One region of the Paenibacillus hunanensis genome, then DNA from elsewhere that is predicted to be linked to it. Evidence: riboswitches for the same ligand, from Rfam matches in the RefSeq annotation. Region 1 holds a riboswitch; the other holds the start of a gene.

Evidence for each region. Region 1 has a riboswitch for glycine ahead of sdaAB (L-serine ammonia-lyase, iron-sulfur-dependent subunit beta). Riboswitches for the same ligand answer to the same signal wherever they lie in the genome.
Region 2: it holds a riboswitch for glycine, as region 1 does, so the genes downstream of both, gcvT (glycine cleavage system aminomethyltransferase GcvT) here and sdaAB (L-serine ammonia-lyase, iron-sulfur-dependent subunit beta) in region 1, are expected to answer to the same signal.

What each region holds. Positions count from the first base shown of each region.
Region 1 covers NZ_CP139194.1:1,784,803-1,799,887, reverse strand. The annotation lists gene SK066_RS07325 (right-handed parallel beta-helix repeat-containing protein) at 1-1,644, shown strand, start outside; gene SK066_RS07320 (ring-cleaving dioxygenase) at 2,069-3,043, shown strand; gene SK066_RS07315 (DUF2268 domain-containing putative Zn-dependent protease) at 3,234-4,163, shown strand; gene SK066_RS07310 (MerR family transcriptional regulator) at 4,135-4,938, shown strand; gene SK066_RS07305 (AraC family transcriptional regulator) at 5,060-6,160, opposite strand; gene SK066_RS07300 (glycoside hydrolase family 31 protein) at 6,333-8,420, shown strand; gene sdaAA (L-serine ammonia-lyase, iron-sulfur-dependent, subunit alpha) at 8,568-9,461, opposite strand; gene sdaAB (L-serine ammonia-lyase, iron-sulfur-dependent subunit beta) at 9,476-10,141, opposite strand; glycine riboswitch at 10,262-10,342, opposite strand; glycine riboswitch at 10,346-10,456, opposite strand; gene SK066_RS07285 (ATP-binding protein) at 10,565-13,372, opposite strand; gene SK066_RS07280 (hypothetical protein) at 13,693-13,926, shown strand; gene SK066_RS07275 (response regulator transcription factor) at 13,951-14,652, shown strand; gene SK066_RS07270 (DMT family transporter) at 14,734-15,085, shown strand, end outside.
Region 2 covers NZ_CP139194.1:1,607,373-1,622,457, forward strand. The annotation lists gene ptsG (glucose-specific PTS transporter subunit IIBC) at 1-1,580, shown strand, start outside; gene SK066_RS06495 (HPr family phosphocarrier protein) at 1,994-2,269, shown strand; gene ptsP (phosphoenolpyruvate--protein phosphotransferase) at 2,262-3,974, shown strand; gene SK066_RS06505 (GNAT family N-acetyltransferase) at 4,481-4,927, shown strand; gene gcvPB (aminomethyl-transferring glycine dehydrogenase subunit GcvPB) at 5,241-6,767, opposite strand; gene gcvPA (aminomethyl-transferring glycine dehydrogenase subunit GcvPA) at 6,764-8,119, opposite strand; gene gcvT (glycine cleavage system aminomethyltransferase GcvT) at 8,258-9,373, opposite strand; glycine riboswitch at 9,760-9,856, opposite strand; gene gcvH (glycine cleavage system protein GcvH) at 10,039-10,431, shown strand; gene SK066_RS06530 (SDR family oxidoreductase) at 11,200-12,063, shown strand; gene SK066_RS06535 (DUF2569 family protein) at 12,315-12,863, shown strand; gene SK066_RS06540 (GNAT family N-acetyltransferase) at 12,971-13,483, shown strand; gene SK066_RS06545 (hypothetical protein) at 13,897-14,067, opposite strand; gene map (type I methionyl aminopeptidase) at 14,347-15,085, shown strand, end outside.

The DNA of each region.
Region 1 (15,085 bases):
ACATCCAGTAAATCCTATCTTGTGTATAAGGATGGCGGTGCTGCACAGACGATGACGCTCAAGGAAGAACAGAGCGATGATTCCCTGCTGGAAACGAAGCCTTCCTCCCCTGAAAAGGATGTCGAGGACAATACGCCCGTCAAATTAACCGATAAAGGCGCAGAGGTGTCTACTACCTCCTCTTCTAAAACCGAAGCTACAAAAGACGCTAGCGAAACTAAATCGGTCACCAAAGATGCATATGGCTCCGTACAGGATGACGTATATAGCTCTACCGGTTCCGTTAGTGATGATGTGTACGATTCCGGCTATCTCGCCAAAATACGTGCACCGTATCGCATCGGTACAGGTACAGAGGAATGGCAGGCGCTCAATTATCTGGACGAGATCGATCAACCGGGCGAATGGGCCCTCGATTTTAAAGATAAAAAGCTGTACTACTATCCAAAGGGCAATCTCAAAGATTTGAACATGATTATCGCAGATAACGAAACTCCAGTCGTTTCCCTTAACAACGTATCGAATGTGCAGCTCCTTGGCTTTACGATCGAGGGCAGCATGGGTAACGGTATCGAGCTGAAGAATACCGACCATGTTACACTCGCTGGTAATACACTGCGCAATCTGGGTAACGGTGGTGTACTCGATGTAGGCGGCAAAAATAATCTGTTCCAGAGCAATGATATTTACGAAACAGGCGGCTTTGGTATTAGTATGAATAGCGCCGGTGATCGTAAAAAGCTAACGCCAGCGAACAGCCGTGTGACCAACAACCATATTCATAATGTGGGCGAGCTTACGCATCTGGAGCCGATTCTGGTGCGTGATTCGGTAGGTATCCTGTTTGATCATAATCTATTGCATGATGTGCCAAAGGACGCGGTACGCTATGTGTACAGCAATAATCTGACCTTTGAATACAATGAAGTGCATAACACCTCCCTAATCGAAGGTGATACCGGGGCGTTCTATACTGCTCAGGATTGGGCATCGTACGGTAATGTACTGCGTTATAACTTTATCCACCATAACAAGCGCTCTAACGGCTTCTATTCCGATGGTGCAGATAGTGGCGACAACTATCACTACAATATTATTCAAGGCTCCACCAAAGGAATTTTGCTAAATGGTCATGATAATATTGCGACCAACAATCTGGTGATCGATTCCAATATGATTCAGGTCGACCAGCGTGGAGATAGCAAAAGTCATGGTGTGAACAGTATTTTCGCAGATCAGCTACGCGAGATGAATCCAACGAGCAATCCGTGGGCAAATTACGGCAAAGTGCTACAGGATACGTATGGCTATGATCATGACCTGTGGGGTAGCATTCTGGACCCAAACTGGCACCCTGAATATCCGAATGGTACGAAAATGACAGACAATATGCTAGTGAATACACCGGATGTCGTTGTACCTAAGGTTGGCGATGTGAAGGTAGCTAATAATGATTCGATTAATAGTGTTAGCGATGCAGGCTTCTACGACTATAGCAAAATGGATCTGCGAACCGACAATGCCAAAATTTTGGCGAAGTTCCCTGATCTGAATGAAGTCTTCCCGAAAATCGGCTTACAAAAGGATGAATTCCGTACGCGTGTACTCACACGCGAAGAAACACGCGGTCTGTCCAATCATTAATAGGACGATCGATGTAACAGCATAGCAGTATGCACTTGCTTGTATGCCATTATACCGTTTATTTCAAATCCCCTGTCTACCTTTGCAGACAGGGGATTTTTGTATGTCATTTTCCGTTTTCTATGCTCACCGAAAGGATCTATAGCAGGTTTCATACATCGTTGTGCAAAATAGCTACCTGGACGAGATCACTAGACTCATATTGCCATTCCTGCCCGGGCAAAGCTTGATTTTATAATATAGAAGACGAATACCACTATACTTTTAACACTAACTATTGCATTTTATAATGACTATGTTATAATTATCTTAAATTAAAGATTTAATACTTCGAAATATTGTATCGATTTTTGAAATATGAATGAACACTATGTATATCCGATGAACGAATAGGAAGCATTTTATTTCCGAAAGGATGATAATGATGGAACTCAAAGGTATTCACCATGTATCGATTATGACTGGCAAAGCAGAGAAAAACTTCGAATTTTATACTAAAGTGCTCGGTATGCGTCTTGTGAAAAAGGGCGTAAATCAGGATGATACCACCTCCTATCACCTGTTCTATGGTGATGCGGTCGCTTCTCCCGGTACAGAGCTGACCTTTTTCGATATTCCGCATATCGGCCCAAGCTATCCGGGCGTATCGAGCATCTCCGCGTCCTCGCTTCGTGTTGCGAGCACAGCAGCACTGCAATACTGGTCGGATCGCTTTGACGAGCTGAATGTGAGCCATGAAGAGATCAAGCAACGCGCTGGTCGCGATACGCTTGCTTTTCAGGATTTTGAAGGTACGCGTATCATTCTTGTTGCAGATAATAATGAACAGGGTGTTGCACCCGGTACAGCCTGGAATGGCTCCGATGTTCCAGTTGAATACGGTATTCTTGGACTGGGCCCTGTCACATTAACAGTCGCAAAGCCAGACGCTACCGTGATGATTCTGACAGAGGTGCTTGGCTTCCGTCGCGTCGGCTCATATCCATCGCTTGCTGGTGAGCAGCATGCCGATATCGAGGTCTATGCGACTGGTAAAGGCGGCGCAGGTGCTGAAGTGCATATCGAGACGCGTCCAGAGCTGCCTGTAGCACGTCTAGGTCGTGGCGGCGTCCACCATGTCGCTTTCCGTGTTCCGAATGAAGCAGAATATGACGTATGGGCGAATCGCCTGACTGGACTCGGTATTCCAAACTCGGGTAAAGTCGATCGTCACTACTTCCGCGCCCTGTACTTCCGTGAGCCGAACGGCATTTTATTCGAGCTATCGACCGATACACCGGGATTCGATGTGGATGAATCGATGGATTCGCTCGGCGAAACCCTGTCTCTGCCACCATTTCTGGAAGGACGCCGTGCAGATATCGAAGCGAAGCTTCGTCCGCTGGTGTTGAACGATTAATTATTTCGATTAACTATGATAGGCTAATCCCCTTCATTCTGCGGAGTGAAGGGGATTTTCGTTTGTTTTAAAGTGTATTCACTGCTTCCATACAAGTTCTACTATTGACTGTCACGTTACGTTATAGCACATAATGAGGCTTGTAACGAACAAGCGACTACAGTTCAATCATAGCAAAGGAGAGATCAGAATGCAGATTACAGCTATACGCTCAGATCAGATTTATCGCACGATGATGACCGCAGCACCAGCAGATAAAACCGATCTATATCGCCAGCAGCTGCTGGGTCCTTTTCGAGAAAAGTGGGATATTCAGCATATTCCTTTTGAAAGTGATGACGGCTTTGATGTGGTTACGATGAGCAATATGATGAATATCGCTCCTCATAATATGGATGATTCTATGAAGGATCAGGTAACCAGGATCGCATCCGAATCATTCTGGCAATCCTGTCAGCAGGCGATCGAGGAAAGTCTGGCGCAATTTACGAATCATGGCATACAATTGCCTGTACTACATTATACGTATACGGTATTACTTGGAGATATGAACCGTCCGCTTATGCGAATCAATGAGGGCTTGTGCGGAGATGGTGGTATTCCCGGCTACATTATCGCCAATATAGTTCCTGATCATGAACGATTAGCACGTCTCCCAGCGGTGCTGGCTCACGAATGTAATCATAATGTGCGATATCAATTTATACGCTGGAATCCGAATGTAACGCTGGCGGAGATGATCGTTAGTGAAGGACTCGCTGAAAACTTTGCTGAAGCGATGTATGGACAGCAGGCGCTTGGCCCTTGGGTAACTCGTACCGATACGGACATGCTCAATCAGAACGTGAAGCCACTCATTCATGATCATCTACAGCTAACCGGACTTCAAGCAATCAGCCCCTATTTATATGGTGACAAGATTGCCTCAATGCAATCGCATGCGACGTCTGCTATTGGAATGCCGTATGCTGGCGGTTATGCATGTGGCTATCATATGGTACACTATTATTTAAAGCAAACAGGCATATCGATTACAGAAGCAACGCTACAATCTGCCGAGACTATTCTGGCAGCAACAGGAGATTTCTGGCATGAAACAACACAGGTTCACCGTACATGATGTCGTTAAAATTACTGGCATTAGCAGACGAACATTGCATTATTATGATAGCATTCATTTACTGAAGCCCACTGAAATTGCAGACAACGGCTATCGTCTATATGACAGCGAAGTCATAGCGCGATTACAGACCATTTTGATTTTAAAAGACTTGCAGGTACCGCTAAAGGATATTGCTGACATTTTGCAATTGCCGCGTGTGGAACAGCAACAGTTGCTCGTTCAGCATCAGAAGGCTCTATTACAGCAGAAGCAACAGCTCGAATTCTCGATTGAGCGAATCGATCAATGGATTCATGGTGCTGGCTGGCATGAGCTGACTATGCCTGATTCGTCCTCACTTATTCCACTTCAACAGCAATACGAGACGGAGGCAGAGCTATTATACGGACATACGGAAGTGTATCAACAATTTCATAGTCAGCTTGATGCAGAAGCCAATCCTTCTATACGACAACAAACACAGAATGATTTTGAAAATGCAATGGAGTCTATTTATCAGCAGCTGGCAGAGCTTATATATGAGCCGATTGAGCTAGAACGTATTGGTCTGCTCATCGCTCAGTGGAAAGCACTACTGGAAACACAAATGCCCTGTGATGCAGAGCTATTGACCTGTATTGCCCAAACGTATGTAGAGGATATACGATTTGTGAACTATTTTGACAGCTATGCAGATGGATTCGCCACATTCCTACATCGTGCCATCATTCTTTTCATTGAAAAATGTAGAGAAGATGAAGAAAAAGCTACACAGAATGGCGTCGATCAGTAAAAGGTATAATTCACCGTTCTTGCATTGTGAAGCTAAGCAGCCTCTGTATATAACAGTACAGGCTGCTTATTTTAGCGGATAGCTTCATCTAATTATATTATTCGAATGGTCTCGTTTCTCATTATCCGTAAGGACGACTGCCTTTGTGTATCGGATTTTTATCCGCCAGATGTGTCGGCAATGGAATATCCGGGTCAAGCGAGTTAGTGTTCATATACGTATTAGGATACGCATCCCGATACTGGCTGGGTGTGAGTCCCTTCTGCTGCTTGAACAGCTTCATAAAGTATTTATCATCCTGAAAATGAAGCATATACGCAATCTGCTTGATGCTCGCATCCGAATGCAGCAGTAGCTCCTTGGCACGCTCGATTTTGACGGTATTCATATAGCGTAATGTGCTCATACCGAGCTTTTTGCGAAATTGACGGGTCAGATGATCTGGCGTACAGCCAAACTGAACAGCCACATCATGCACGCTGGGATTGTGCATAATATGAAGACGAATCCATTCCAGCAATTGTCGAAACCGTCGATCAACGGCATTTTCCTGTGTTTGTTCGGATAGACTACTGATATATTGCCTCGTTAGCTCAATAAGCAGGCTAGTCGTCATGTAATCCGCCGCCAGATGACTATAGTAGTCCGAATGAGCGATATCAAGTAACTGCTGACATTGCACATATACCTTATCCGGCTGAACCAGCTTAAAAAAGGGCGGTAGCAGCACACTATCTGCAAGCGTATGTATTTGGCTTGTATGGGAGTTAGCCCCTAACGCTTCTACTGTTTCTATCGCCCTTGTCGAGTTGCTTATGTTTGCCGGCGTTGTTACATTTATTGCCCTTCGTATCCTCTCGTTCTCGCCTGCCACCAATTCTTTTGTAGCTCCTTGCTGCCGATCCAGTAGCTCAAACACCTCCTGCACCTCCATATTCTCTCCACCATCATAAAAGAAATGCAGCCAGTAAAATGAACTTCCTTCCTCAGAAGGAGCGAATCCATAATGAAGCTGACCGGGCTGATAAAATAATACATCCCCCGGCCCTATCGTATAGCGCTGCTCCTCCACCTGAATATGCAGATAGCCGCGAATGCCGATAATGACCTCATAATCCTGTTCCAATCGTAGCCTTTCATGATACCACTGATCCTCACAGACGAATTGACCGCATTTAAAATACGATACAGGCTGAGATACTTTAGCTCTCCATATGTTCATATCGTTTTTCACCACCAGGATTACGATTTTAACGGTTTTGACAACTATGTAAACGCTTTATACTTTCTCTATATTCATGTCTATTCCTGCTAGATGTATTCGTTTTGTACATTTAAATGATTCCATACCCACACCATTGTCCACTATGCGGCAACTAACAGGAGGCTTATCTATGATCCATGCTGAATCGAACCGTTTAATCTTTGAATATGCGAATGAGTATCTGGTCGTTGAGCCATGGCTACAGGATAGTATTCGTGTGCGCTCTACGATGTATCCTCAGCTACAGGCTGATGCTGGGGCACTGCTGGAGCTGCCCGCAGAGGATGTTTCTACGGCAAGCGTGCGAGTGAAGCCGAGCAGATTTGCCTATTTGACCAATGGCAATATTACGGCGGTGCTTGATCCGAACGGTAAGCTAACCTTTTTGAATCGCGAGGGCGAGATTTTGCTGGAGGAATACAATCGCTCGCATCAGTCGACACCGAAGGAAACGGACGAAGAGACTCATTTTCGCAGTCGTACTCATTTTAACAGTGCGCTACGCATTGCTGCTCGCGAATTCAAGCCGCTCGTTGGCGGCGACTACAGTCTGACGATGCGCTTTGAAGCGGCTGATGATGAACGTATCTATGGGATGGGACAATATCAGCAGGACATTTTAAATGTGAAGCATTGTACGCTGGAGCTAGCTCATCGTAATTCACAGGCAAGCGTACCCTTCGCGCTGTCCAGTCGGGGCTACGGGTTTCTATGGAATAATCCAGCGATCGGCGAAGTAACCTTTGGTAAAAATCGTACGGAATGGCATGCTCTCTCGACCAAGCAATTAGATTACTGGATTACCGCAGGCGATACTCCTGCTGCTATCGTGGAGCGCTATGCCGATGCCACAGGTAAGGTACCGATGATGCCGGATTACGGAATGGGCTTCTGGCAATGTAAGCTCCGTTACCGTACACAGGAGGAACTGCTACATATCGCACGCGAGTACAAACGACGCGAGCTGCCGATCGATGTGATTGTAGTCGACTTTTTCCATTGGACCAAACAAGGCGACTTCCGCTTTGATCCCGAATACTGGCCTGATCCAGAAGGGATGGTACGTGAGCTCAAGAATATGGGCATCGAGCTCATGGTATCAGTATGGCCTACCATTGATAAGACGAGCGAGAACTTTGACGAGATGCGTGAGCAGGGCTTGCTTGTGCGTACCGAGCGTGGTGTCTATGTGACGATGGAATTTTACGGTAGCACTGTTTTCTTTGATGCCACTAATCCGAAGGCGCGTGCCTATGTGTGGGACAAGGTCAAGCAGAACTATTACGATAAAGGCATTCGGATCTTCTGGCTGGATGAGGCGGAGCCCGAGTATACGGTATATGATTTTGATAATTATCGTTATTACGAAGGCAGTAATTTGCAGGTCGGTAACAAGTATCCGGCGATGTATTCCCGAACCTTTTACGATGGGATGAAATCGGAAAATCAAGAGCAGATCATCAACCTCGTGCGCGCAGCATGGGCAGGCAGTCAGCGATACGGCGCACTCGTCTGGTCGGGCGATATCGATTCCAGCTTTGCTTCGATGCGGAATCAGCTGGCGATTGGACTGAATATGGGGATCGCGGGTATTCCGTGGTGGACAACCGATATTGGTGGATTTCATGGCGGCGATCCAGCCAATCCATCCTTCCGTGAATGTCTAATTCGCTGGTTCCAGTTTGGTGTATTTTGTCCGGTATTTCGTTTACACGGTGATCGTCATCCACAGTCTGGGCCGATCGGCCCCAGTGGAGGTGGAATGTGCTTTAGCGGTGCGGATAATGAAGTATGGAGCTTTGGTGAGGAGGCGTATGGTATTTTGAGCCGTTATATGCAGCTACGCGAAGCACTGCGTCCGTATATTACGGAACGGATGCAGGATGCTCATGAGAAGGGGTCACCCGTCATCCGACCGTTATTTTACGACTTCCCACATGATGCGGCTTCATGGATTGTAGAGGATACGTATATGTTCGGGCCGCATCTGCTGGTTGCACCTATACTGGAGCAGGATCAGCGTACACGCTCGGTTTATTTACCGAAAGGGACAGATTGGACAGATGCGTGGAGTGGCACCGTGCATACGGGTGGACAGACGATTACCGCCGAAGCGCCGCTTCACATTACACCCGTCTATATTCGTCAGTCTGAAGCGGCTACATGGCGTCAGGCATTCAGCAATACACTGGCATCGCTACAATCGGCAGGGTATTAAAATAAAAGAAAGCTTACAGCAGTGCGGCTTCATTAATTAATTGATCGATCATAGCTACGATACGGTATATGTGAAAACTCAGCACCACACAAAAAAGGGACTGTCCGCAGACAGTCCCTTTTGCATATCGATATACCGATCCTTTACTTAGCCACCCTGATTCTCACGACGACGGCGAAGCTCCTCCGTGATTTTACGTCCTGTTGGTGTCTGGGCAAGACCACCACGTGCTGTCTCGCGGTGCTCACTTGGCATCGTGCGACCCACCTGTAGCATCACATCAACGACCTCGTCCGATGGAATTGCGCTACGTACTCCTGCCAGCGCCATATCAGCGGCGGCTAGTGCATTCACTGCACCTAATCCGTTACGGACGATACATGGAATCTCTACCAGGCCAGCAACCGGATCACAGATCAGACCCAGTGTGTTTTTGAGTGCAAGACCTACCGCATGCATCGCCTGCTGCGGGGTACCGTCACGCAGCTCAACCACTGCACCTGCCGCCATCCCAATCGCAGAGCCCACCTCCGCCTGACAGCCACCTTCGGCTCCAGAGATTGAGGAATTGTTGGCAATCACGTAGCCGATTGCACCGGCTGCGAACAGACCGAGCACCATCTGCTCATCGCTCCAGCCGAATCGCTCCTGTGTACTTACGAATACACCCGGAATTATCCCACACGAGCCTGCTGTTGGAGTAGCGATAATCCGTCCCATCGACGCATTCACCTCCGACACTGCCAGTGCATACGACATCGCACGTGTAGAATGACTGCCTGCGGCGGTCTCGCCTCCGTTCAGATAGTCATACACACGGCGTGCATCGCCACCCGTCAAGCCGCTGCGTGATACGGTATCTTCATGAATACCGCGATGCACCGCTTCCTTCATCACCTCATAATATGAGGTCATCTGCTCGACAACCTGCTCTCGCGATACACCGGTTTCCTTGACCTGCTCCACGATCATCAGCTCCGCAATCGAGCATTGTCTTTCTTCACATAAACGAACAATATCCTGTAATGTACGAAATTGCATCGTATCCCTCCTTTCTAATCCAGATCAATTACAACGGCGCGTGTCACATGGGATAATGCTTCAATCTGCTTCAGTACCGCCGCAGATGGTATTCCATCCAGCTCGATCAAGGTCATCGCCTCACCGCTGCGCGATTTGCGATCCACGTCCATAAAACCGATATTCAGTTCCCCTTCACTAAGCGTGCGCGTAATATCTGCCAGCACGCCCTTGCTATCCATATGCTCCACGACAAGCGTTGGATACTGACCTGAGCCTTTCACATCAAAGCCATTCAGCTCATGAATCTCAATATTGCCGCCCCCGATCGAAGCGCCAGCTAGCTCCGCCTGCTGTTCACCGCATTTCAGCCGCAGACGTACAAAGTTCGGATGCGGGTAATTACCTGACCCTTTTTCAAACTGAATCGTCATCCCCTGTTCATCCGCAATCTCGGCTGCATCAGGTAAACGCGGATCATCTGTGCTGTAATCCAGCAGACCGCCTACCAGCGCCAGATCGGTTCCATGTCCCCAGTACGTTTCGGCAAAAGAACCATATAAAATAATGTCCGCATGCTCTGGCAGTTCACCAAGCAACTGACGAGCTGCTCTACCTAACCGTGCCGCTCCTGCCGTATGTGAGCTGGATGGGCCAACCATCGATGGACCGATAATATTAAATACATTTTTAAAACGCATACGCTTCCCCTTTTCCGCTGCTGCATAGTATGAGCAGATGCTGCTGTTCTATCCGTAGGCAATGCCTGCCTGAAAGCACGCGCCAAAAAAGGACAGAATACAGCCTGCATGGCCTGTATGCTCTGTCCTCGTTACCTGAGAGTTTGGACGAAAATCAATCTCGTCGATACCCCTTGGGTGGCTATTACGCTCTCTCCAGAGTTGCGTCCCAAAGCGGTTCCTGTTACCTGAGAGATTAACTGACGGCTGGCATCCGGCAGCTTGCTCCTTCGGTGGCGGACCACATTCGTCCGCAGACTCTCCCGCTCTATTCATCCGCGTCGTATGATGCGCGGGAGCATTGCCTTTTCCCGAACATGTTTCCAATCACTCCTAGCTTAATGCAGTGGCTAGAAGCTGTCAATCCTTACTACTGAACGAAGGCTATGGACGAATCGTATCATGCGCTTCCGGTGCTCCCGGCTCTCCTGCCACAGGCAATTCAATCGTAAAGGTAGAGCCCTTTCCAAGCTCAGAAATAAAGCTTAGCCTGCCATGATGTGCATCGATAATTCGCTGGGCAATATACAAGCCGAGACCCGTGCCACTGATCCGCCTTGCCTCCGCCACACCAGAACGGAAGAACTTCTGGAAAATACGCGGTCGATCCTGCTCGGCAATGCCGATTCCATAATCCTCAATCTCAATCAAGACGCGACCCTCCAGCTCCAGCAGACGAATGTCTACTGCCGAGTCACCAGGCGAATACTTCAGTGCATTGCCGATCAGATTACTGATGACCTGAATCATCCGATTATGATCACCAACAATATATAGCTCATGCTCCGGTGTCGTCAGACGCAGACGATCACGCTGCTGAATATCCCACTGGAAGCAAACGACCTGAAGTAGCTCATTCAAACGAATACGCCCCATCATATAATCGACACGTCCAGCATCAATACGCTGACTATCCAGAAAATCATCCAGCAATCTGGACAGCCGCGTCCCTTCAAACTGAATCGTATTCATAAACTCACGCCGCTTATCAGCTGGAATATCCTCATACATCGATAGCATCTCAATATAGCCCATAATCGCAGATAATGGTGTACGCAGCTCATGCGATACGACCGCAATCAGTTCATTTTGCAGCTGCTTCATGCGGCGCTCCTCGGTGCAATCACGGAAGGTGAGCAGAAAGCCCTGACTCACATTCGTTTGTAGATCATCCAGCGGTGTCATCCGAACACTTAATAACAGACCGCTCTTGCTCATAATGATATGATCCTGCTCCCAATCCTCCTGCCCGTCAAAATAACGCTGTAAACGATCATATAATGAAACGGCATCCGGCTCTAGCTGTGACTGCACCTGCTCCAATAGCTCCGATACCGGGCGTTCGGTATAATCCTCTAGCTGAAACAGAATCTGCATCGTCGGATTAATAAATAAGGTGCTGCCCTGCACATCACCGATCACGATGCCCTCCTGCACATTTTGCAGCAGATTCCCGGTGATCTGCTTTTGCTTCTCTACTGCAACCTGCTCCTCTAGCAAACGATCCGTCAATTGCTTCACCTGACGCTCATGCTCGTTATACTTTTTCTGCGCCTGCTCCTGCTCGGTCAGATCATGGACAAAGAACGTATGCATCGCTCGACCCTCATTCAGAATCTCACTGCGCATCAGCTCCGCCCGGAATGTGCTACCATCTGTACGTCTGGCAATCACCGTACTACTCTGTCCACCTGCCGAATGCTCGTCAATCTGAATAAATTGGGATAACGGCATTCCGGTCACCTCGGTCAGCTCACATTGCAGCATCTGCTCTGCTGCCGGATTCATTTCTGTAATCCGCAGCTGACTGTCCGTAGAGATAATGCCATCCACTGCAAGCCGCAAAATCGCCCGCTTCTGCGCCTGACTTTCTGCCAGATCGAAGGTACGCTCGACCACGCGAATTTCCAGTAGCTCTTTATCCTTCTTAATCTGTACAAATTGCGTTTCCAGCGTGTCCACCATGCTCTGGAAATTGTGAATGAGCTGACCGATCTCATAAATATAACTTTGCGGCCAGCGTACACGCTCACTCCCACCCAGACGACTGGAGATATGATCCGAAGCGTCAATGAGTTTTTGCAGCGGACGGGCAAGCGTTCGACTGATCAGCTGCGCCAGCAATGCAGCGATAAAGATAATAATTAGCATTCGGATCATCGTTTCCAGATAGAAGTTATACATTGGATACAAATAATATGAAAAAGGCAATACCATAATTAGCTTGTTGCCATTCTGTAAGGTCGTATGCAGCACAAAGCTAGACTGCTCCCAGCGCTCCAGTAAATACTTCGTTTGCAGCGGATATTGCTCATACACCTTCACACTGGAGTAATCGAGCAATAGGTTCTGCTCGTATCGCGCTCCACCATTTACAAACCGTGCATCTTCACCCTGGCTAAAGGTAGATACAAGCACCTGATCCTGTGGATTCACCAAAATAGAATCTACGCTAAAGTCCTGCTTATACTCCTGCATCAGCTTGCGTGTTTTGACCGTATCCTCATTGATCTCCTGTAACCGATCAATATAGATTCGCGAGGAGCGCTCCAAATTCGTGGAGCCCCAAAAAACGACATCATGAAATTGCTGGCTGCCATTGACGAATAAAACCAGAATCGAGCTCGCCATAATCAGTACTAATAAATATTTAAAAATAACACTTCGTATCGAAATGATATAGGTTGGTCGCTTACCGATCGGTACACGCTTGAGCAAAAAGCCGACAACAGTAGACGCAATCAGTGCATTTACGATACCATTAAGTAGACGGTTAATCAGAAGTAACCAAATTAGGCTAGAATTGACTTCTACATGATACACCAGCTGGTTCATCATATAGTAGATCGGTAGCGCAATCGTGACCCAGAATAAGATATCTAGCTTTAATAGCATGCTATTCCGAAAATATCGTAATCCAATGGCGACAAATATAATTTCAAAAGTATGAACCACAAGGGCTTGTGTATACGAATGATACCATAGTAGGGGCAAATCAATGAGCAGCATGGCAGGCACGGCAAACGAAACACCATACAGTCGTAAAATAATCAGAAGGGTTGCGCTACCAAACAAAAATATAAGTGCAAACGAAAGGTTTAATACCCATCCGTTGAGCATGATTCCTGCGATGATCAGAATGACTGTACCGATCCACGGAGACTGGAACAAATGTAATAATTTGTGTTTCATAACCAACGGCCCTTTCCTTCACGGACAGCAGCTACCCAAAACGATTCGGCATTCATAGCATACTTGATCCCATTTCTTAATAGTACAGACGGCGATAGCGACGGTTTCATTGTGTTGTTAAAAATATTCCATATCCCCCATATCGTCTATCAGTGGTACAATATATGCGTATTTACCAGCAGGCAGGCGTATAGATTCAAAATGACTAAGGAATTAAGATAATACGATAATTTCATTATACCTGCAAATACATGATCCGAGAATCATAAAGAGCTTCCCTCAAGGACATCGAACCATCCACCAGTCTTATGTACATATGCGTGAATAGACGATCATGGTTTGCGAAGCCTGTCTGTATCCTTGCCGCACCAGGCAACGAGGAAAAGCTAAAAACGTACCGACTGCCGCAGACGCAAGAGCATTCTCCTGCGTTGCATGTGAGCCTGTCGCACTTTGACATCCCAAGATTCGCATCCCGGGCGAAAAAAGATTACTTCTATCGTAATTTTAACATCGCAGCGTCATACGATGGCGGTTGGCTGATGCAGCCCTAATTTCCAAACAGGAGAGTGACAGCAATGCCTACGAAAGTGTTATTGATCGAAGATGAGAAAAGCTTAGCCGATATGATCGCCTTTTTCCTCAAGGAAGAAGGCTACGATACCAAACTAATTCATGATGCTGTCGAAGCGCTGGCACTGCTGGATGAATACAACCCTGACATTATCGTGACCGATCTGATGCTGCCTGATCTGAGCGGCAGTGAGCTGGTGCAGGAGATTCGCAAGCAATCGACGGTGCCTGTACTCATGATATCGGCGAATACGATGTTAAATGAACGTCTAAAAGCGCTCGATAACGGTGCAGATGATTTTCTATGCAAGCCATTTAGCTTAAAGGAGCTGGATGCACGGATCAAGGCACTGCTCCGGCGCAGTGAGCTGCATCGGATGAACGGCTATAGTTTATCGGCAAGCAACACTCAGAATCGGATCTCGGTCAATGATTATCGCCATAGCCTGTTTGTCGATGATCAGGAGGTCGAGGTGACGCAGATCGAGTTTGCCATTATGAAAGAGCTTCATAATGCACCGGGTAAAGTATTTACTCGCAATGAGCTAATGGATCGGATCAAAGGCGGCGATCGCGCGTATCTGGATCGTACGATCGATGTACACATCTCCAATCTGCGTAAAAAAATTGAGCGTGATCCGAAAAATCCAGAGCATATTTTAACGGTATGGGGTACTGGATATAAATATGTACAGGTTGCTGAATAAGAAATCTGTCGATGCGCAGGGTGATCACCATGATCACCCTTGTATTATGAATAGCCCAGTCTGACATAGGAGAACAAACGAATGAAATCAACCATCTCTACCCGCGAGCATTGGATTCCGCTGGAAGTCCTCTATGTAATCGGCATTATCGCCATTTCCTTCTCATCTATCTTTATCCGCTGGTCAGATGCTAACGTATCGGTCATTGCGATGTATCGTCTTTACTTTACCGATCTGTTATTGCTGCCGTTAGCACTGCGACATTATCGTGCATTGCTCAATATTCCACCGCGTGTCTGGCTGATGCTAGCCCTGTCGGGACTTATGCTGGCACTGCATTTTCTATTCTGGATGGGCTCATTACGTCTGACGACGGTTGCCAGTTCGACCGTCATTTTGACACTGGAGCCGATTATGGTTGTGATCGGATCGT
Region 2 (15,085 bases), 180 kb from region 1:
CTTCATACCTCGGCTTCTTTGCCGGTAAACGTTTTGTACCGATTATGACAGCAGTTGGATCTCTCGTACTGGGTCTGATTATGATTATTGTATGGCCTCCAGTTCAGACATTCCTGAACACTGTTTCTCACAACATGGTTGATGCGAACCCAACACTGTCCGCCTTTATCTTCGGTGTGATTGAGCGCTCGCTGATTCCATTCGGTCTGCATCACATCTTCTACTCTCCATTCTGGTTTGAGTTCGGTGAGTATGTGAACAAAGCAGGTCAACTGGTACGTGGTGACCAGAACATCTTTATGGCTCAGCTTCGCGATGGTGTACCATTCACAGCAGGTACATTCATGGTTGGTAAATTCCCGTTCATGATGTTCGGTCTGCCTGCTGCGGCACTGGCGATCTATCATGAAGCAAAACCAGAACACAAAAAATACGTTGCTGGTATTATGGGTTCTGCGGCACTGACTTCGTTCCTGACAGGTATTACAGAGCCACTGGAATTCTCATTCCTGTTCGTAGCTCCAGTTCTGTTCGGTATTCACGCTATCTTTGCCGGTCTGTCTTTCATGACTATGCAATTGCTGGGCGTTAAAATTGGTATGACATTCTCCGGTGGTCTGATCGACTTTATCCTGTTCGGTGTAATTCCGAACCGTACACCTTGGTGGGACGTTATCATCGTCGGTCTGATTCTGGCTGTTATTTACTACTTCGGTTTCCGTTTCGCGATCCGTACCTTCAACCTGAAGACACCGGGCCGTGAGGACGTAACTGCAAATGATACACAAGAGGGCGGCGGTTCCGCTTCTCAAGACGAGCTGCCAGGTAAAATTCTGGACGCATTCGGCGGTCAGCAAAACATTTCCAGTCTGGATGCTTGTATTACGCGTCTGCGTATTCAAGTAAAAGAACCAAAAGAAGTAGATAAAGCACAATTGAAAGCACTGGGCGCTTCCGGTGTACTGGAAGTGGGTAATAATATCCAGGCGATCTTCGGAACACGTTCCGATACAATTAAATCGCAGATGCAGGATATCATTGCAGGACGTACACCACGACCTACACCTCCAAGTGTGGACAATGAGCCTGTGAAGGCGACTGCTGAGGGACAGGTAAACGTACTGGCAGAAGAAATGATCGTAGCTCCAGCTGAAGGCGAGCTGCTGAACATTTCCGAAGTTCCAGACCCTGTATTCTCGCAAAAGATGACAGGTGACGGCTTCGCCATCCTGCCATCGAACGGTACGATCGCTTCTCCAGTTAACGGTAAAGTATTCAACGTATTCCCAAGTAAGCATGCGATCGGTATTATGTCCGAAGCAGGCAAAGAAATTCTGGTACACGTTGGTGTGAATACCGTTAAGCTGAAAGGACAGGGCTTCAACGTACTCGTTGCCGAAGGTGACGATGTTATGGCTGGACAGCCAATCCTTGAAGTGGATCTGGAGTATGTAAAAGCAAATGCTCCATCGATCATCACACCGATCATCTTCTCCAACCTGCCAGAAGGCGCAGCGGTAACGCTGAAAAAATCCGGCACTGTAAAAGCTGGAGAAGGCGACATTATCTCCATCAAGTAATGATCGATATCGAATCAGGCAACAGAGCCTGACACCGTTCCTTGAGCGGTGCACAACAGAGCAATCGATCCCATTTTACAAATGCATAATGACATCATTGTTAGCCTTCTCGGTCGATATGACCGACATCAGGCAATTCCCGCAGACTATAGGCGACCCTTTACCGGGTTCGTCTATAGTTTGCTATCATTATGGAATGAAAGCATTTTGCGGTGAATGTGAGTATTTATCTGATTCGTTCATGAATTTGCCTAAAAATTACCGTAAAATGTTGGGTATTGCTGAAAAAAGTCGATTTTTTTTCTGACAGAAGGTGCATCCGGCGTTATTATGCTGTACAATGGAATGGATGGCTTGATGATTTACATCTATCTAACAAAACCCCAAATTATAAGAAAGCGAGTGACTCTATAATGGAAAAAACATTCAAAATCGTTGACGAAGATGGTATCCACGCACGCCCAGCAACAGCTCTTGTAACTGCTGCTAACAAATTTGCTTCTACTGAATCTTTTGCTGAAGCTAAAGGTAAAAAAGTAACACTGAAATCCATCCTGGGCGTTCTGTCCCTTGGTCTGGAGCAAGGTGACACTATCGTTCTGTCCACTACTGGTGCTGAAGAAGCAGCTGCTCTGCAAGCTCTGACAGACGTAATGGTGAAAGAAGGGCTAGGCGAAATCAATGGCTAATATTTTGGGAATCGCGGCGTCTTCGGGCATCGCTATTGCCAAAGCATTCCGTCTGGAGCACCCTGAATACGAAATCAGCAAGCGCTCCGTAAGCGACGCCGATGCAGAATTGGCTAAACTGCAAGCTGCTTTGGAAACTTCCAAAGGTGAGCTTGAAGCGATCAAAGAACGTACGTTGCAAGAAATGGGGGAAAAGAAGGCGGAGATTTTCCAATCTCACCTACTGATCCTGAGCGACCCTGAGCTGATCGATCCAGTCAAAGACAAGATCACCAGCGATATGGTTAACGCTGAATTTGCACTCAATGAAGTCGCTTCGCAATTCGTAGCGATGTTTGAAAATATGAAAAGTGCTTACCTTCAAGAGCGTGCAGCTGACATGCGTGACGTTACAAAACGCGTGATCAACCATCTAATGGGTGTGAATTTCCAGAGCCCAGCAGAAATTCGTGAAGAAGTGGTCATCATTGCAGAAGACCTGACTCCTTCCGATACAGCGCAGCTTGATCGTAACTACGTAAAAGGCTTCACGACTAACATCGGTGGTCGTACTTCCCACTCCGCAATCATGGCACGCTCCCTGGAGATTCCAGCGGTTGTTGGTACGAAGGAAGTTATGGAAGTCGTACAAAACGGTGATGTAGTTATCGTTGACGGTCTCGAAGGTAACGTTATCGTGAACCCGGACGATGCTACACTGGCTGATTACCGTGCAAAACGTGAGGCATACGAGGCTCAAGTAGCAGAATGGCGCAAGCTACGCGACGAAGCTACAGTATCCAAAGATGGCGTTCACGTTGAGCTGGCAGCCAATATCGGTACACCAAACGATGTTGCTGGCGTTATCGATAACGGCGGCGAAGCAGTAGGTCTGTACCGCACCGAGTTCCTGTACATGGGTCGTGACGAATTGCCATCGGAAGATGTACAATTCAACGCGTACAAAACGGTACTGGAGCGCATGGAAGGCAAGCCAGTTGTTGTTCGTACACTCGATATCGGTGGCGACAAAGAACTGCCTTACCTGACATTACCAAAAGAAATGAACCCGTTCCTGGGCTTCCGTGCAATCCGTCTTTGTCTGGATCGTCAGGACATTTTCCGTACTCAACTGCGTGCGCTGCTGAGAGCAAGCGTATTCGGTGAACTGCGCGTGATGTTCCCAATGATCGCAACACTGGGCGAATTCCGTCAAGCAAAAGCGGTTCTGCTGGAAGAGAAAGACAAGCTGGTATCCGAAGGTGTTGCGGTATCCGACAACATTCAACTCGGTATCATGGTTGAAATTCCTTCGACAGCGGTACTGGCTGACCAGTTTGCCAAAGAAGTGGACTTCTTCAGTATCGGTACAAACGATCTGATTCAGTACACGATGGCAGCTGACCGTATGAACGAGCGTGTTTCCTATCTGTATCAACCATATAACCCGTCCATTCTGCGTCTGGTTAAAATGGTTATCGATGCAGCACACAAAGAAGGCAAATGGGCTGGTATGTGTGGCGAGATGGCAGGGGATGCAACAGCAATTCCACTGCTGCTCGGTCTGGGACTCGATGAGTTCAGCATGAGCGCAAGCTCGATCCTGCCTGCACGTAGCCAGATCGCGAAGCTGTCCAAAGCTGAAATGCAAGAGCTTGCTGCTAAAGCACTCGATATGCAAACAGCAGAAGAAGTGGTTGAGCTGGTTAACGCGATTCAGGCGTAATACGGAAGAATGTTTCGCTTTATCGTAATAACCAATGGAGTACACTGCCTGCGATTTTAGGGCAAACTCGATTGAATTGTTTTCCAACAATCCCATTAAGCTGATTTCCTGAATGTTTCGGGAAATCAGCTTTTTTTCATTTAAAATGCTGGGAGGAGCATTAGAGAGCGCTCCGTAAAAGGATTGTCCAACGGCCTCCGGTTAAGCCTGCAAATGTTGTGATTGGAGATGGTTCATTTGCAGGCTTAAAGGTCGGCCTTTTGGACAATTCCTTTTGCTCCACTTGGTGCGTGTATATTCTGTTTTTGCACATATGAAAGCAGTTTTAAAAGAGTGTGATAGGGGCATTGACGGATAAGAGAAAAATAAAAGGTTAGAGTGATTTTTCTATAATGGATCTGTAGATAGAAGATCGAAGGAGTGTTTTTATTTTATGATAATCTTTAGCGTTAAAATATATAACTAGAGATTGGATACTTCTCATTATAGAAAGTGGGTAGAGTACAATGGAAGCTTTTACAATTAGAACTGTACAGATCGAAGATGCTGAACAGATTTACGTGTTAAATCAGGAATTTAATCCGAAGTTTTATCAATTTACAGCAGAGCAGGTACAGCAACGAATTCGTTCTTTGCTGATTAATGAACGAGACATTGTACTTATTGCAGAAAAGAATCAGCAAGTTATAGGATTTATTCATGGTAGCTTGTATGAATTATTGTTTTCAGAGCTGATGGTGCATGTGGTATGTCTTATTGTTAGCGAATCTAATCGACAGCAGGGAGTTGGTAGCCAATTATTAGCTGAGCTTGAACAATGGGCAACACAGCAAGGAGCTAAAGCAATGAAACTATTATCCCATCCAAGTCGTACCAATGCTCATCGACTGTATGAAAAGCGAGGCTACACGTATACAAAAGATCAAAAGAATTTCGTAAAGCAACTACTTTAAAAAAGTCTCATCCAATACCATGTATAATAACTAGGTTCGTGTATGAATGATTAGGTATCCAGCACAATAAGATAATTACAGTTAAGGAATGTAGAGAGAAGGCTTGGAATTTACAGCTTATTCTCAATCAGTAGATTTCTGAGCTTCATTTCAGGATGTTCCCTTCTTCCTTCCGATATTCGTTTGTTCTAACCAGACATTCTTATCAAAGGCTTACAGGCTCGAAAATTAAAAAGGCTCCCAGAAGTATGCAATGTGCATATCTCTGGGAGCTTTTCTTTATAAGGTTTGTAATCAGATTCTAAATCATCAATCAACTACAAGCGCAGTTCAACACTGGCTTACGCGCAGCAGTCGCTTCATCCAAACGACTCACATACGTTGTATATGGCGCATTCAGCACCAGCTCTGGATTTTCCTTCGCTTCATTAGCGATGCGAATCATGGTATCGATAAAGCCATCGAGTGTTTCTTTGCTCTCGGTTTCGGTTGGCTCGATCATGATACATTCTTCCACGTTCAGTGGGAAGTATACGGTTGGTGGGTGGTAACCAAAATCGAGCAATCGTTTGGCAACATCCAGTGTGCGTACGCCGTATTGCTTTAAGCCTTTACCGGACATAACGAATTCGTGCTTGCACACATTGTCATAAGGCATCACATAATGATCCTTCAGGCGGTGCATCATATAGTTGGCGTTCAGTACGGCACATTCGGATACGCGGCGCAGACCTTCTGGGCCATAGCTGCGGATATACGTATAGGCGCGAACGAGAATGCCGAAGTTACCGTAGTAAGCTTTGACACGACCGATCGAATCCGGTGAACCGGAACGAAGGGTGTAGGTGCCGTCTGTTTGTTTTTCTACAACGGGCTCAGGCAGGAATGGCAGCAGCTTGCTTTTCACACCGACTGGGCCAGCACCTGGGCCGCCGCCGCCGTGCGGGGTACTCATCGTTTTATGCAGATTCAAGTGAACGACGTCGAAGCCCATGTCGCCTGGACGGGCAATACCCATAATCGCATTGGAGTTAGCACCATCGTAATAGAGCAGACCGCCTGCTTCGTGTACAACCTGAGCAATCTCAGTAATTTGTTCCTCGAACAAGCCTAGTGTGTTCGGGTTGGTCAGCATAAGGGCCGCAGTATCCGGGCCGACCGCAGCACGCAGTGCATCCAGATCAACCAGTCCGCGTTCATTGGAAGGAATCGTTACCGTTTGGAAACCGGCTACGGTTGCACTCGCCGGGTTTGTGCCGTGCGAGGAATCCGGTACGATGACCTTTGTACGATGCTCGCCGCGTTTTTCATGGTAGGCACGGATCATCATAAGACCTGTCCACTCGCCGTGTGCACCAGCAGCAGGTTGCAGGGTAACAGCATCCATACCAGTTAGCACAGCCAGATCGTTTTGTAACGTATGCAGCAGCTCCAGCGCACCTTGAATGCTTTGCTCTGGCTGGTACGGATGGATTTTGGCAAATCCAGCGTAGCGAGCTACGTCTTCATTTACTTTTGGATTATATTTCATCGTACAGGAGCCGAGGGGATAGAAGCCATTGTCGACCCCAAAGTTCATACGGGACAGCTCGGTATAGTGACGGATTACATCCACCTCATAAACTTCCGGCAATGCCGCCGCTTCGCTACGCAGCATATCCTGCGGAATCAGGCTGCTCAGATCGGCTTCGGGTACATCACATTCCGGTAAGGAGTAACCGACACGACCAGGCTGACTCAGCTCGAAAATTAATGCCTTTTCCTTTGCGACCACAGCTTGTTGCAATGGATTCGTGTCGACAGCTTGCGTTTCGCTTGCAGTTAACGTTTCGTTTGTCATAGCGATGCCTCCAATTCGATTGCCAGTTGATCGATTTCCGCTTTGGTGCGTTTTTCCGTTACGGCGAACAGCATATGACCGGACAATTCTGGATACGATAGACCGAGATCATAACCACCGATGATGCCTTTTTCGAGCAGCTTGCTATTAACTGCTGCTGCGGAAGTACCCTCCGGCAGACGAACGACAAATTCATTGAAGAATGGAGCGGCAAATGCCAGTGTGCAGCCTTTGACAGCACCGATCGTGGTAGCAGCGTAATGTGCTTTTTGCACGTTTAATCCAGCGACATCAGCCATGCCCTGCTTGCCCATAACGGACAGGTAGACGGAAGCTGATAGTGCCAGCAATGCCTGATTGGAGCAAATATTCGATGTGGCTTTATCACGACGGATATGCTGCTCACGGGTTTGCAAAGTCAGCACGAAGCCGCGTTTACCGTTACGGTCTGTCGTTTGACCGACGATACGACCTGGCATACGGCGCATCTGTGCTTGAGAAACGGCGAAGAATCCGCACGTTGGACCGCCGAGCGACATGGAGATACCGAGCGGCTGTGCATCACCGACTACGATATCGGCTCCGAGCTTGCCTGGCGCTTCCAGCAGACCAAGCGAGATCGGATTCGTGCTCACGACGAGCAGTGCGCCATGCTCATGCGCCAGATCGGCAGCGGCACGGATGCCTTCAATGCCGCCGAAGAAGTTAGGCGATTGAACAAGCACGGCTGCGGTATCGTTATCCAGCACTTCGGCAAGTGCGCTAATATCGGTCACGCCATCACCATAAGCAACCTCAACGACATCCAGATTCAAGCCGCGTGCATAGCTGCGTACAACTGCGCGTGATTCCGGGTGAATGGTAGAGAAAGCGACGATCTTGCTACGACGAGTAGCCGATGCCGCAAGGGAGGCAGCTTCGGCAAGCGCGGTTGCACCATCGTACATACTCGCATTAGCAACCGCCATGCCTGTTAATTCACAAATATAGGATTGAAACTCGAAAATCGCCTGTAGCTCGCCCTGGCTAATTTCCGGCTGGTACGGTGTATAGGCTGTATAAAATTCGGAGCGTGAGATCACATGATTAATAACGGAAGGTACATGGTGATCGTAGATGCCTGCACCGAGAAAGCTTGTATAGCGATCGGTATCTGCATTACGTCCAGCAAGAGTAGCTAGATGGCGAGTCAGTGCATATTCGTCCAGCATGCCAGACATCGGCATCGTTCCCTCGTAACGAACGGAAGCAGGGATGTCCTTGAACAATTCCTCAACAGAGGAAGCACCGATGACAGCCAGCATGTCGGCTTCATTTTGTGGGGTCATCGGAATGTAGCGATGGGATTTCATAAATTATGCTCCTTTCGGTAGCGTGCTACCGGAATATTATCAATCGAATCGTTCTTAGCCATATATTTTGATTGACGATAAATCTATACAACAGTGAATGTACATATATGCAACAATCGATTAAATAAGATGAAAAGCTTACGATTTTACCGGCTGACGCTTGTAAAATGGAGCTTTCACGACTTCAGCCTTCAACTGCTTGCCTCGAATTTCAACTTCCAGCGGTGTACCCAGCTCAGCGCTGCTTGCCTCGATCAAAGCGAGACCAAGATTACGCTTCAATGTTGGCGACTGTGTCCCTGTCGTTACCTCACCAATCTGACGACCCTCGCGGAATACCGTATAGTGCGAGCGTGGAATACCGCGATCCAGCAGCTCGATACCGACCAGCTTGCGTGGAACCCCATTTTGCTTTTGCTCTGCGAGAATATCACGCCCGATGAAGTCACCTTTATCCAGCTTGACGAAAAAGCCGAGCCCTGCTTCCAGCGGCGTAATATCAGCAGATAGCTCCTGACCATACAGCGGCAGCTTCGCTTCAAAACGGAGCGTATCACGTGCACCCAGACCGCAGGCGATCAGACCATCATCTTCACCTGCTGCCAGCAGACCCTTCCAGATTGCTCCAGCCTGCTCTGCTGGACAATAGATTTCAAAGCCATCTTCGCCGGTATAGCCTGTACGGGAGATAATCACCTCCGCACCATATAGCTTCACATCTGTAACAAATGTAAAGCTGGATAGCTCAGTCAATACATCCGTACCCGCTGCTTTACTCATGATCGATGCAGCCAGTGGACCTTGCAGCGCGATCAATGCCGTTTGCTCGGAGATATTATTAAGTAGTACATCATCTGGCAGATGCTGCTTGAGCCAATCGATGTCTTTATCGATATTGGAGGCATTCAGAACGAGCATGTACAGATTCTCGTGAATGCGATAGACGAGCAGATCGTCCACGACACCGCCATTCGGATAGCACATCAAGGTGTACTGGGCTTGCCCATCCTGTAGACGAGTCACATCGTTCGTCAGCATCTTTTGTAAAAAGGCTTCGGTGCCTTTGCCACTGAACATGACTTCGCCCATATGGGATACATCAAACAATCCAGCACGTTCGCGCACAGCTTCATGTTCTTTTTGAATGCCATAAAATTGTACTGGCAAATCCCAGCCTCCAAAATCGATACAGCGTGGGTTACCCGTTTCGGCGTATAGCGGATAAAGCGGTGTTCTTTTCAGCTCTGTTGTCATTTTGGCTCACCTCTAATTCATAATATGAACGGTCAAGCGATCTACAGACTGGGTTACTATGCCGCCCAGCCTAAGATTATCATCAGGAGCAGGGCTTATTTATTTTGCGATAGCATCTTCTCAAGGTGAGGATGAAGGAGCATTGATCCTTACCAAAGAGCAATCGTTCTGCAACAGAACACAAAAAAACAGGGAGGACAGGGAAGAAACGGGTACATAACCCGCTCATTCCCTTGTCCTCCCTGTCCTTGATACCTGAGAGTTACCTTGCTGCCTGTCAGCATATCGCTGATGGAGCCGAAATGAACATTTCAGCCAGATCAAGCAAGTTTCCCCTTTGGTGATCCGCTGCGTAGATGTTCTACGCCGGATGCTCTCCAGAGCCGCGTCCCGTACAGGTCCCTTTTACCTGAGAGATTCACCGTTTCCGGCTTACTCCTTCGGCGCTGCCATCCAGTGGTCAGTCTCTCCCTGCACATTCATCCGCTTCCATATGATGTTATGTATTTCCGAACATTAAATCACTAAACGGTCAAAAATGTATGTTTATTATATTAATACTTGATTGAGTAAACGATGTCAAGCCTCTTGACAGCGCAAACTCGCTTACTATACTCTTGTGGCATTAGGATACTAACATGACAAGAATCGGAGGAGCATAAACGATGAGCGAGATTAAGGATCAATTGCTGTACAGTAAAGAGCACGAGTGGGTGGAGCGCATTAGTGAGGATACTGTACGTATCGGTATTACCGATTTTGCCCAGCATCAACTGGGAGATATCGTGTTTGTAGAGCTGCCTGAAGATGGACGCGCTGTAAGTGAGGATGAAGAAGTAGGTACAATCGAATCGGTTAAAACCGTTTCTCAATTGTTTTGCCCGGTAGCCGGAACGGTAAGCAAGCTCAATCCTGATCTCGAAACCGAACCAGAGCTCGTCAACTCCGACCCATACGGCCGCGGCTGGATGATCGAACTCAAAGTAGACGGTGATCTGGACACAGCCCTGTCTACACTGCTTGATGCCGCTGCTTATGCGGAGCACGCACAGGATTAATCTGTTAGCTCCAGCACCATATCGTTGCCCGGCATGATCAAATTATCAAAATACTTAAAAACGTAATATTAGAAATGTTTAACTTATCATCCTCGAGCGCCTGGCGTTCGGGGATTTTGTTATGGAGAAATATAAACGCTAGCTTTAAAAGAAAGTAGGGTAGGCATAAAAAGACTGTATCAATCAAAAGAGAACATCAATTCAAAGATGAAACCCATTCAAAGAACATACACATCGAAGCGACCCAACGTCAAAAGGAGCAAACTTTACAATAAGAGACACAGAAAAGTTGATATAGAGGAAGTGAATGAAAAGTAGATACGGTGCAACAAACAACGAGAGAAATCGATATATTGAAGCCAAACTTCAACAGTAAGCTTAAAGCGCTTTCCTGCTTCCAGTATATCATACTACCTCGCAATAATGCGCGATCCGATGCGTATGAAATAAATCCTATTTTCTAAAAATGTATGCATATTAACCTCAGACCACTTCATGCGTAGATTCCCTAATATACGTTTACAATTCTAGTAAAGTCTCTGCTAAAGCCGAACGAAGTATTCAATGAGAGCCTTTATTAGCATCGCAGAAAAAAGTATCGCAGAAAAAGTATCGCAGAAAAAGTATCACTAAAAAGTATGATCAAAAAATTTGCTACAAAAAATAATTACAAATCAACGAATATATGAACTTCTTCCTTTTCCTTACTGAAGTCATATCCATCTATACCAGCATAATCTAAATCCATGATGAAAGGAGCCACCCACATTGAACACCCGACGCATACTTATCACAGGCGCCAACTCCGGCATGGGACTTGCCTCCAGCATTGCGCTTGCCAAGCAAGGACACGAAGTGATCATGGCATGCCGCAACGAGGAACGCGGACAGCAAGCATTGCAGCAGGCTCGTGAGCAAAGTGGATCTGATCGACTAAAGCTTATGCAATGTGATCTCGGTTCACTCGACGGCATCCATCAGTTTGCCGAGCAATTTTATCAAAACTACGATCGGCTCGATGTGTTATTGAACAACGCTGGTGTGGTCAACCTCAAGCGTAAGGAGACAAAAGATGGCTTTGAGATGTCATTAGGTGTCAATCATCTTGGACACTTTTTACTAACCCGTCTGCTGCTGGATGCGGTTCGACAGTCGCGATCTGGACGCATCGTCACGGTAGCCTCTGGCGCGTATAAAATTGGCAAAATTCACTGGGACGATCCGAATCTGAAGCATGGCTACACGGTGATCAAATCCTATGCTCAGTCCAAGCTGGCGAATCTGTATTTTAATCAGATTCTAGCGGAGCAGCTTCAGGGCACAAATATAACGGCTAACTGTCTGCACCCTGGCGCGGTAGCGACAAGCATCGGTGTCGATCGAGACACCGGCTTTGGCAAACGATTACTAGCAGCACTGGCGCATACGCCCTTTTTTCAAACACCTGAACAGGGCGCAGAAACCGCGGTATTTCTCGCAACCGATCCATCTGTAGAAGGACAATCCGGTCACTATTATTATCGTAAAAAAGTGCATTCTCTACGGCCACGGGCGATGAACCGTGAAGAGGCGCTGCGGCTATGGGAATGGAGTGAGCAGCAAACGGGAATCGAATCCTCCCTTCATGTATAAACGAATTGAAAGTAAAGGGAAGTAGCCTGTTTAGCAGGAAGCGACATCTTTTGCATGATTGAAATAGGATTCTGGCAATGGCTGTGATAGACTGGAGAAAGCGGGCAACTACACGAATAAGGCGTTGTACCGATCGGTCTGATCATTTGTGAGATTGCCTTTTTCTAGTGTCATACCGACATTCGTACAGGCTGCTCATATGGGATCGCATAGATCGCAAATAGATTTAGAAACAGAAAGGAACGGAAACAATGAACAATAATTATCCGCCAAATCCGAATGGTCAGGAGCAGCCACCTCAGCCACCATTTGGTCAACCACAACCACCACAGGGGCGTCCGCCACTCGTTGGGCTTGGAGGCTGGTTGGTCGTGTTTCAGATTTACATGTATTGGAGCCTACTCGTCGCTCTCCTTGCGATTCCAACCTACATATTCATGATGTTCCTGGTTGCCAATCCAGACGTCTTTCCAGCGGAAGTGAGAGGGGATATTGATCGGATTCTAGCGCTATACAATGGGAATCTACAGGCTCTCTCCGTATATGAAATGATCGTAGCGGTTATTCAGATTGTGCTACTTGTAATCATGCTCGTACAGTTGTACACGCGCAAGCGTTCTTTCCCACGTACAGCACGTGCGTATTTACTGATTAATCTGGCGTTGACTGTCATTGCCTTTTTCATCGTCCCACCAACTTCAGGTATGGTTACAGGCATGATTATCTCGGCAATTATGACGCTACTATGGAACCTGTATTTTTCTCGTTCCGTACGAATCAAAAATACATTCGTTCGCTAAACGCATAGATTTTACGCACGGTAAGGCTACAGGAAGTAGATAGACAGCTTCCCCTATAGCTATTACAATAAGTAGAAAAATCTATGCTGTATGTGGGGGAATAGACGATGCAAGAAACCGAAAAGTACGAGATTCAGATTGCTCGTCAGCAGGATCTGGACGAGATTGTCAGCATTTATAATTCATCAATTCCCGGTAGACTCGCTACCGCGGATACTGAGCCCGTAACCGTAGCAAGTCGCCAGACCTGGTTTGACGAGCATGATCCAGCCCGTCGACCATTATGGGTACTCTGGCAAGGTGATCGCATCGCTGGCTGGGCAAGCCTGCAAACCTTTTACGGTCGTCCGGCATACAATGGTACCGTCGAGCTGAGCGTCTACGTGCATCCCGACTTTCAGGGTAAAGGAATCGGCAGCAAGCTCGTAAGCTATGCTATTGAGCAAGCACCTGCACTTCATATTCACACCCTGCTCGGCTTTGTATTTGCTCATAATGATCCAAGCCGCACGCTGTTAAGTAAGTTTGGCTTTGAGGAGTGGGGACATCTGCCACGGGTCGCTGTACTTGATGGTGTTGAACGCCATCTTGCTATTCTCGGTAAACGCATTGGTGAATGATCCAATCTGAACGATGATCGTTCGCTTGCTCGTTATTTTTTGGATGATGATATACATAAAAACCTGTCCTTACACGACCTTACCTCCTATATAGGTGGCTCGGTTAAGTAAAGACAGGTTTTTTAGTGTGGTGGTTGGCGGGTGAGGATAGCAGAATGAATTGGCAAATGTACAGGATATCGATAAAGTCTCATTTCTTTGTTACTCGATAAGTGAATGGACTTCGATATGCTTTATGCAAATGCTAAGGTACATCGTTTATTTATACAAGACGTGACAGGCGACAATTTGAATCTGGGTAGTGGTATATAAGGGACTACGTATATTGCTTTAAGGCTAAGAATTAGATGTACAGATTAAGTAAAGTGTAACAGCTACAATGAGGATTGCGGTCTAGCTATAGGCACAGGTGGTTAGCTACGTATGCCCTCGATACGAGCGAGCATTTCGTCGCCTTCATGCTGACGATCGCGCCGCATATCCTTGAATAGTAGCACCATGTCTTCTAGCTGTAGACAGCCTGCCAGTAAAATAATAGGCGTGAATACGATCCATTTGACGATCTTGATTACAGTGGTTTTCATTGATACCGTCTCCTTATTACTGCTTCGTATAGTTTAAGCATCATGACATATTCACCCGCCGATTATGTCATTTTATCAATATACGTAGCCAGATAAACATGCGTTTCAAGTAAAATACGAGAAGTTAATAAAGAAGGTAGCAAGGTTGCTGAAATGGTAGACAGGCGTTACTATAATATAACGATAGTCGGACAGTGCTTGCAGAATGATCCCGTACGCTGATTGCGTTTGCGGTGTTAGATTCTGCTCGCAGCTGGTATGGAAAGGAAGTTATGAGCGATGATTATTTTAAAAACACCCGCAGAGATTGAGCAGATGAAGACAGCAAGCCAGATTGTGGCAGATTGTCATCGTCATCTAGCACAGATGATCGCTCCAGGCATTACGACCATGGAAATTAATGAATTTGTGAAAAAGCATATTACTCGCCTGGGCGGCAAGCAATTTACGAATGGCTACAATGGCTTTCAATATGAAACCTGTGCCTCGGTCAACGATGTGATTGCACACGGTTTTCCTAGCCGTCAGCCGCTGCAAGAGGGCGATGTGCTCAAGATTGATATTGTAGCTGAATATGGTGGCTGGCTGGGCGACTCGGCATGGTGCTATGCGGTGGGTCAGGTATCGCCAGCAGCAGAGCAACTGATGCGTGTCACGCGCGAATGTCTGTACAAGGGTATTGAGCAGGCGGTAGTCGGCAATCGTCTGGGCGATGTGACCTCAGTCATTCAGAAGCATGCAGAGAGTCATGGCTACGGTGTTGTACGCGATCTGCTTGGTCACGGAATTGGGCGCGATCTGCATGAGCAGCCAAGCTTTGCACACATCGGTCTACCAGGTAAAGGGCAACGCCTGAAGGAAGGTATGGTATTTACCATTGAGCCGATGATTAATGAAGGCACGTATCGAATGACGATTGATGAGGATGGCTGGACAGCACGCACAGCAGATGGCAGACTGTCTGCACAGTATGAGCATACGATTGCGATTACCGCAGATGGCCCACTCATTTTAACAG